Regions from separate parts of the Nosocomiicoccus ampullae genome, predicted to be linked through region 2. Evidence: riboswitches for the same ligand, from Rfam matches in the RefSeq annotation. Region 2 holds a riboswitch; the other holds the start of a gene.
The links. A riboswitch is a leader RNA that binds a small molecule or an ion and turns the genes downstream of it on or off. The one in region 2 is predicted to bind S-adenosylmethionine.
Positions count from the first base shown of each region.

Region 1: another riboswitch for S-adenosylmethionine. It lies ahead of KPF49_RS07755 (methionine ABC transporter ATP-binding protein); the one in region 2 lies ahead of KPF49_RS06800 (methionine ABC transporter ATP-binding protein).

Region 1 is NZ_CP079110.1:1,495,480-1,500,108, forward strand. It holds gene KPF49_RS07745 (MetQ/NlpA family ABC transporter substrate-binding protein) at 303-1,115, opposite strand; gene KPF49_RS07750 (methionine ABC transporter permease) at 1,138-1,788, opposite strand; gene KPF49_RS07755 (methionine ABC transporter ATP-binding protein) at 1,772-2,806, opposite strand; SAM riboswitch class I at 2,882-2,984, opposite strand; gene KPF49_RS07760 (DUF1307 domain-containing protein) at 3,158-3,694, opposite strand; gene KPF49_RS07765 (hypothetical protein) at 3,838-4,392, shown strand; gene KPF49_RS07770 (TipC family immunity protein) at 4,425-4,629, opposite strand, start outside.
Region 2 is NZ_CP079110.1:1,292,031-1,296,659, forward strand. It holds gene KPF49_RS06790 (MetQ/NlpA family ABC transporter substrate-binding protein) at 1-119, opposite strand, end outside; gene KPF49_RS06795 (methionine ABC transporter permease) at 124-777, opposite strand; gene KPF49_RS06800 (methionine ABC transporter ATP-binding protein) at 770-1,786, opposite strand; SAM riboswitch class I at 1,847-1,949, opposite strand; gene KPF49_RS06805 (GNAT family N-acetyltransferase) at 2,029-2,535, opposite strand; gene KPF49_RS06810 (acetamidase/formamidase family protein) at 2,672-3,571, shown strand; gene KPF49_RS06815 (HAD family hydrolase) at 3,590-4,432, shown strand; gene KPF49_RS06820 (DUF6612 family protein) at 4,588-4,629, opposite strand, start outside.

The DNA of each region.
Region 1 (4,629 bases), 200 kb from region 2:
ATATAGAAATCGTTTTCAAATATATTCTCAGAATATTTTAATTTTTAAAATATCTCGATTTTTTTTAAAATCACCTTATCTATTAGCTTATTCATCATTCATATAGTTATTATTTATAGTGAGGTGTTTAAAAATATAAAAAAATTAGAATTAGCAATGAATCTATCGATTATTATAAAAATATAGAATTTAGCTCAAATTAAAAGTATGTCTCCTGAATTCTTCAAGAGACATACCTTAAAATCAGCATAATACCAATTAGTACAACTTGGGTAACATATCATTATAAACGTGGGTTTACTTTACCAACCGATATCTTCAAGTGGAATGAACGTTGGAATTAACGCACCATCATATGTTTCTAAAATAAGATCTTTCGTATCATCTTCTTGGTAAAGTTCAGCAATTTTATTTAAAGTTTCGTTGTCTTTATCTTCTGCGCGTACTGCGATGATATTAACATATGGTGTTGCTGTGTCATCTTCTAAGAAAATCGAATCATTTTGAATATCAAGTCCAGCGTCACGAGCGATTCCGTTATTAATTGCGCCTGCTGTTACGTCATCTAAAGTTCTCGGAATTTGTGCTGGTGCAACTTCTTTAAATTGAATATTTTTCTTATTCTCAACAACTGCGTCCTCAATTGAGTCTAAACCGTTATAGTTATCAACTAATTTAATGACACCCGCTTCTTCTAAGAGCATTAACGCACGTCCTTGGTTTGAAACGTCGTTTGGTAATGCAACTGTGTCTCCTTCTTCTAACTCACTTAAATCATTAATTTTATTAGAGTAAATCCCCATTGGTGCTAAGTTAGTCGTTGCAATCGGTACTAAATCTAAATCTCTTTCTTTAATAAATTCATCGAAGTATGCAACGGTTTGGAATGAGTTCGCATCAATATCTCCATCGGCAAGTGCAGTATTTGGTTGAACGTAGTCGTTAAATGATACAATTTCAATATCTATACCTTCTTTTTTCGCTTTTTCAGCGACATGATCCCAAACAGTCGTATCTGTACCACTGACTCCGATTTTTACTTTCTCGTTACTGCCACATGCGCTAAGAACAACTAAAGATATAAGTGCTAAAAGTAATACACGTAATTTATTCATAATAAAAATTTCTCCTTTAATTTTACTTTCTTCTGACTATTTTTGATAATCCGTTTCCGAGTGATTGTAATCCTTGAACTAAAATAACAAGGATGATTACTGTCACTAACATCGTCGCTCCATCAAATCGTTGATAACCGTATGTAATTGCTAAGTCACCAATACCGCCACCGCCAACTGTTCCAGCCATTGCTGACGCTCCGACTAGACCGATTGTTGCAATTGTAAAGTTTAAGATTAATGACCCGAGTGCTTCAGGAATAACAAATCTAAAAATCGTCTGTAGAGGTGTCGCCCCCATTGCGTCCGCTGCTTCAAGTACCCCGTCATCAACTTCAAGTAACGAAGACTCAACGAGCCTTGCAATATATGGTCCTGCGTATACGACCATCGGTACAATCGCAGCTGCTGTTCCGATTGAACTTCCGACAACAAATCTCGTAAACGGAATAATCGCAACGAGTAAGATAATAAATGGAATGGATCTTAAAATGTTAATGACGAAACTTAGAATTGTAAATGTAATTTTTTCTTCTAAGATTCCACCACTTCTTGTGACATATAGTAATACTCCAAGTGGTATTCCGAGTAAAATACTAAATACAAAAGATACTGTCACCATTTGAAGTGTCTCGACGAGTGCGCTTAAAATTTTATCAGTACTCACTAACATTTCTTGTCACCTCACTATATAAGACCTCTTGCTCTGTTAAAAATTCTTTAACTTTTTCAATCTCATTATCCTCACCAATAAATTCGACGATTAAATTTCCAAATGGTGTACTTTGAAGCTCTGTAATATTTCCAAATAATACACTCGCTTCAACATCAAATCTCTTAGATAGTTGACTAAGCACTGGTTGTCCTGCACTATCTGCAATGAAATTCAGTCGATAGATGTGACGTCTTTGATCATCACTCAATAATCTAAGGACGAAGTCCGGAACTTCACTATGCATCACTGTATTAACAAACTTAATTCCTGTTTTCGTGCTTGGATTAGAGAATATATCAAAGACGCTACCAGACTCTATAACTTCTCCATTTTCCATAATTGCAACTTTGTCACAAATCTCTCTTACAACACTCATCTCATGGGTAATAAGTAAAATCGTAATGTTATATTCTTCGTTTACTCTTTTTAGCAATCTTAAAATTGACGCTGTTGTTTCAGGGTCTAGAGCACTTGTTGCTTCATCACAAAGTAAAATTTTCGGTTGTGTTGCGAGTGCTCTCGCGATTCCGATACGCTGCTTTTGCCCGCCAGATAACTCATCTGGATAGTTTTGAGCTTTATCTTTTAAACCGACAAAATCGAGCAACTCGTTCACTCGGCGCTCTATTTCTTCTTTTGGAGTACCAGATAAAATCAGTGGCATCGCTACATTTTTAAATACTGTTTTTGAGTTAAGTAAATTAAAATGTTGAAATATCATGCCGATATCCTTTTTAATTTCACGAATTTCTTTACTATTCGCTTGACTTAAATGCTTACCATCGACAATTACTTCACCACTTGTCGGTACGGTTAAATGGTTAATTGTACGAATTAACGTACTTTTTCCAGCACCACTAAATCCAACAATGCCGTATATTTCTCCTTTTTCTATATTTAGTGAAACATCTTTAAGTGCATTAGTTTTTACACCTTTACGATCAAATGTCTTTGAGACATTTTCAATTTGAATCACGAAATTCACCTTCCACCAACATATTTCAAAATAAAAAACCCTATTTTTATATAGATAAAAATAGGGTTTACGCTATTCTTATCTACTAGCTATAAGCTACTGGAATTGGCACAACACATAAAAAATGCTCGCTGCCGAGGCTTCAAAGGGCCAGTCCCTCCACCTCTCTGGATAAGATAAATTAAATTGTTGGATATAACTTTAATTCAATTAATTATGAATGTCAACAAGTTTTCTGAAAATTTTATATATTTATTCAATTATCTCGAATTCTGCACCAATCTCAAATTTAACGTTCTTACCGACCATAACACCACCAGTTTTTAATGATACTAATCTTTTTCAATACTCTTATTTTTTCTTAAATCCAGCTTCTTCTAAGTCTTTAACAGTTAAATCGTAACTCACTTTTGTAAACCGACCTTCTTCATTGTCATCAGCAGGGCGTGCGAGTTCATTCAGTCTTTCTTGACTGAGTTTTGTATACTCTACGTCTAGAGTTTCAACAAAGTGATCTTCTTTAAAATCAACATCATAGTTTAAACCTTTTTCATCTTCAAATTGATCTAACGCACCGATTTCTTCAAACATCTCTTTTGCTTCTTCTTTATCTTCAGCTTCAATCTCATCATATTTTGCAGTGGTTGTTGTTACTTGTCGAATTAATTCTTCCCCATCATGTGTCAAGTCAACATTTACGACCACACCATCTTCTTTCTTTTCATATGTGACAGTTTCTGTTTTTTCATCATCTTTAGGTTGTTCGTCTTTTTCTTTATTTTCAACTGGTTGTTCTAAATTTTTCTCATCATTATTATCATCTTTGCCACATGCAGCAAGTGTCACTACAACTGTTAAAGATACAAACGTTAAAATTATCTTTTTCATATTCACTCCACCTTTAATTCGTTCGTGACATAAGTTTAAATCTATTTAAACAGTAGTGCAAATAAGTTTACAATAAGGTTTAAATGTTTCTTTTTCTAGAATTATGTGTAGAATATGAATACTACTTTCAAGAAGGTGACACAATGTTTTTAGGTAAACTCGCGATGCCACACACAACTAGTGGTTGGATATTCATAATATTATTGTTCGTCGGAGTGATTGTCATTTCAATGCGGTTTGATAACCGTTTTAAGCGAAACCAAAACGATACAAATACTGCACAACTCGAAAAAGAAAGTCTAACGACTCATAACGATAACCAAGTAGTCTATAAAAAAGTCAATGACATTAATAATACATCATCTATCGTAAAAATCGTTTACGAAAATGATCATCCAATTTCAATTGAAAAAACAGAGATATTTACAACAAAAGAGGGAAATATCGAAGAGTCTGAGCTAAGAAAAAGAAAGCAAAAACTTCAAAAAGAAGTGCTTGATGGCGTAATGAGTTTTGACACCGTTGAATACGTCGACTCAAGCTATCATCGTGATGGTGAGCACTTAATTGGTAAAGCATATATGAAACAAGCATTAAATAACGATACGAATAGCGAAACACTCATCGGTTTGACACTGCCATTTACTAAACATCAAATTGAAAAGAAAATGATAAGAGATGGGTATAAGAAATATTAAAACGAACGATTCAAAGAATCGTTCGTTTTTCACTACTCTTTTACAATCTCCACATCGCCTAAATTATCCATGCTGAATCGACTCGAACGTGTTTCGAACCAGTCTTCTAGAAATTCTTTGTTAAAAACTTCTTTTAAATCCGCTTCTTTTGTAGAATCTCCACTAAATGATTCGTATAGTTTTTTATCATCCGCTTTATACTTCACTTTGTATGTACTACCATTATCAGTAATCTCA
Region 2 (4,629 bases):
GTATAAGGACCACTCGTTGCACCTATCGTAATAATTTCGCCTTCTTTTTCATTTAGTAAAAAGAGAGATAGCCCGATGACAACGAGACAAGATACTAGAAATAAAACAATATTTCTCATATTCCTACCCCTCTCTATTACTTAAGAAATCTCCAATCCACTGAACAAGTTGAACGATAATTATTAATAATACAACCGTAATTAACATTACGAACGTATCATAGCGGTAATAACCATATCGGATCGCTAAGTCACCGATACCCCCACCACCAACAACTCCTGCTGTCGCACTAAATGCGATAATAGAGATGATTGTTAACGTAATCGCTTGTGTTAAACTTCTTTTTGATTCTGGGATTAACACGTCAGTAATAATTTGTGAAAGTGGTGCACCACCAGCAATACTTGCTTCAATTACTCCTTTGTCGATACTGTGAAAACTTGATTCTGCAAGTCTCGCAAATAACGGAATTGCCGCAATACTTAGTGCGACTGATGCAAATATTGGACCGTGTGATGCATTTACTAACCAAGTTGCAAATGGCATAATTGCAACGATTAAAATAATGAACGGGAAACTACGTACAACGTTTACTATAAATCCTAAAACTGTATTTAAAGTTTTGGCTTTAAATAATTGACGTTCACTCGTTACAAAAAGTAAAATTCCTAATGGTAATCCAATTAATACCGCAAAGAAAATTGAAATAGATACCATCAAAACTGTTTCTAAAAATGAGCGGTATAGTAATGGTAAAATAGTGTCTAATTTATCCATAAATTTCAGCCCTCTCTAACCCTTTAGTATCATCAATATGTTCAAAGAATCGTTTAATTTCAGCTTCATCTCCAACTACTTGCAACATAAGTAAGCCAAGTGGATCACCATTAATATATTCGATACGACCGTTTAAAATACTAATATCTAAATCAAATAGCTTATATAACTGATTTAAATGATTTCCTTCCGCAGTATCTTTTACGAACTTTAACGTAATTATACGATTCGTATTAGACGTTTGAATATGCGGAGGTACTTCGAAATCGTAAATCTCTTGAACAAACCCTTTTGTCACACTGTGTGTTGGGTTACTAAAAATGTTATATACGTTATCAATTTCGATAATCTCACCATTTGACATTACTCCAACGCGATGTGCGACTTCTTTAATGACTTCCATTTCGTGAGTAATTAATACGATCGTTAGCCCGAGTTTTTTATTGATATCTTTTAATAGATTTAATATCTCTTTAGTAATTTCCGGGTCTAATGCACTTGTTGCTTCGTCACAAAGTAATACTTCTGGGTCATTGGCAAGTGCTCTTGCAATTCCGACACGCTGTTTTTGACCACCACTTAGATTACTTGGGAGGACGTCTTTTTTATCAGATAGGCCAACGAGTTTCAACAACTCATTGACTTTAGCATCTCTTTTATCTTTTGGATATTTCGCTGCTTTTAAAACGAATTTGATATTTTCAGATACTGTTTTACTACTAATTAAGTTAAAGTGCTGAAACACCATACCAATCTTTTGTCTTTTAACACGAAGTTTTTCTTTAGATAATTTTGTTAAGTTATCCTCTCCGACAATCACTTCACCACTTGTTGGAGTTTCAAGTAAGTTAATCAGTCGAATTAAAGTACTCTTACCTGCACCACTAAAACCAATCAGACCAAAAATTTCACCAGATTTAATATGTAAATCTGTCATTTTTAACGCTTCAACTGACTTATCTTTTAACTGATATGTCTTTTTAACGCCTTTTAATTCAATACTACTCAAAACAAATCCCCCCTGTAATAATAAAAAAACCATTTACTCTATATGAGAGCAAATGGTGTTTAGATATCTGTCAAGCATCTGCTCGTTGGATTTAGCACAGTACTATAAAAGCCCGCTGCTGAACTGTCATTGGGCCAAATCCCTCGAGTTCTCTTGATATTTATTATTTAATTTAATGATAATCGTATATTACTTTTTAATGTTTGGCAATACCTTTTTCTAAATTGTTTGAAAATTCTTTATTAAACCCATTTAGACATATAAATTAAATCCGTATAACTGCCATCGTTTAGTTTAACTTGGTCTTTTAACGTCGCTTCGGTTTCAAATCCGAATTTTTCGTACAGTCGAATCGCGCCGTCATTATTACCGAACACTGTTAAAATCAGTTTTTCGATATGTTCATTCTCTTTAGCGAATTGCACAACTTCCTCTATTAATTTAGAACCAATACCGTGACCCGCGTATTCTTGTTGAACACTAATTCCAAATTGTCCAATGTGACGGAATTTATGACGATGATCGTGGAACATATTAATGATTCCAATCACTTTATCGCTATCTACTGCAACGAGTTTTAAGTCATTTTCACCTGTATTTTTTATCTTTTCTATTTGATCATTTAAATCTGGTTCTTGGTTTTCAATTGCTGTTGCAAGTGTGTCTGGATTTTCTTTTGTTACTTTAATTTTATGTTCTATCACTGATTCTGCATCTTCAATTCTAGGTTGACGTATTTCAAAATTCATATAATCCCATCCTTTTCAAAGTTAAATCTATAGTAACATGTAAATTTTACTATCTCACTTCGTCTGTTTAGCGCTTAAATAGACATCTCTCTAATAATTTGTAACAATTAAGATGATTATAAAGGAGGGCATTAATATGAAACATCTTTCTAATGAACATTATTTTTACCACATGTCTAAAGATAACGAACCTAAGTTAACTGTAGAGGCTGGAGATACAGTTAAAATAGACACTCTTGATTGTTTTACAAATCAAATACAAGATGAAAGTTACGAATTTGACGCACTCGACTGGGACAAAATGAATCCTGCAACAGGGCCAATTTACGTGAATGGTATTCAAGCAGGTGACGTTTTAAAAGTAACGATTGAAGATGTTGAAATCCGTGATAAAGGTGTTATGCTAACTGTTCCTGATGCTGGAGTAATGGGTAAATATTTACACGAACCAACAATTAAAGTCCTCGAAATTAAAGACGATACAGTCGACTTTAACGGTATTAAAATACCACTAAATAAAATGGTCGGAGTCATTGGGGTTGCACCAAAAGATGAAGCAATCAATAACGGTACACCAGATACACACGGTGGTAATATGGACTCTGTTAAAGTCACTACTGGTGCAACACTTTACTTACCGGTCTACCACGACGGTGCATTATTTGGATTAGGAGACTTACACGGTGCAATGGGTGATGGTGAAATTTCTGTCACTGGTCTAGAAGTTGAAGGTTCTGTCACGGTAACGTTAGAAAAAGCTGAAAACATACAAACTGAACACCCTATTTTAGTAAATGATGACGGAATTTATCAGTTTGTTTCTCACGAAAGTTTAGACGAATCAGTTGATCAGTCCGTACAGGTGATGATTCAAAATATTTTAGAGCCAAGAACGACGTTAACACTACCAGAGCTGACAATGCTGATGAGTTTAGTCGGTCAAACTGAAATTAACCAAGTCGTTGATCCTTTAAAAACTGCACGTTTCTTCGTACCACAATATATTTTAGATGAATTAAATATTAACTTAAAATAATGAATAGGAGGCTTTCATATGAAAGCAGTCGCAATAGATTTAGATAGTACCGCTTTAACAAATGATGGTAAGTTCAGTGACCATTTAAAAAGAACAATTGAAACACTTCACGAAAATGGCACATTGGTTTTTATCGCTACAGGACGTTCGATGAAATCATTAAAAACTAAAATTCCTGAAGACTTACCAGTAGACGGATTCGTTGCAGCGAGTGGCGTTGTCGTTATGGCTGACGGAAAAACGTTAAGAAATTCAACGTTTAAAAAAGAAACGGTTGAAGAAGTCATCTCTATTGCTCGAGACCAACATGTCTACTATGAAATCAATACGACAAATGATGGGCCGTTTACATTTAAAGAAGATAAAGAATATTCATTAGAGGATTTACTTCACCCTCCTGAAGAAGATGTACTTGCGTACGAAACAATCGGCGCGAATCGTAGTATTAAAGATAGTAATCAGTGGGTAGATACGGTCGATCTAGAAGATGTTATTAAACTATACTTCTTTAGTAACTCTAAAGATAAAATTAATAAGTTTTACAAAACACTTGATAACAATTCAGAGAAAAACACAAAATATGCACTATACCAAACAGCAGCGCATAACTCTGAAATTATGGTACCAGGCGTCGATAAAGCTACAGGGTTAAAAGTATTGTCGAAGTATTTTAATATCGAGTTATCAGACATTCACGTCTTCGGAGATAGTATGAATGACATTCCGATGTTTAAAGTAGCGGGTAAATCTATCGCGATGAAAAATGCGATTAATGAGTTAAAGTTGTTAAGTGATGATATTACTGAACACACAAATGATGATGATGGCCTCGCACGATATATTGAAGCGCATTACTTATAATGCGCTTCTTTTTTGAATATAAAATACGTGACCTTGCTGCGACATCAAGTAAATCAGTTTCGTGTCCAACTGTACCTTGAAGGAGAATTAACTTCTCTTCAAAATTATATTTACAAAATATTGAAGACTAAAAAAGACTAGCCCCGGCTAGTCTTTTACTCTATTTCTTTAGGGAGTTCTATTTCTTTTACTTCGTT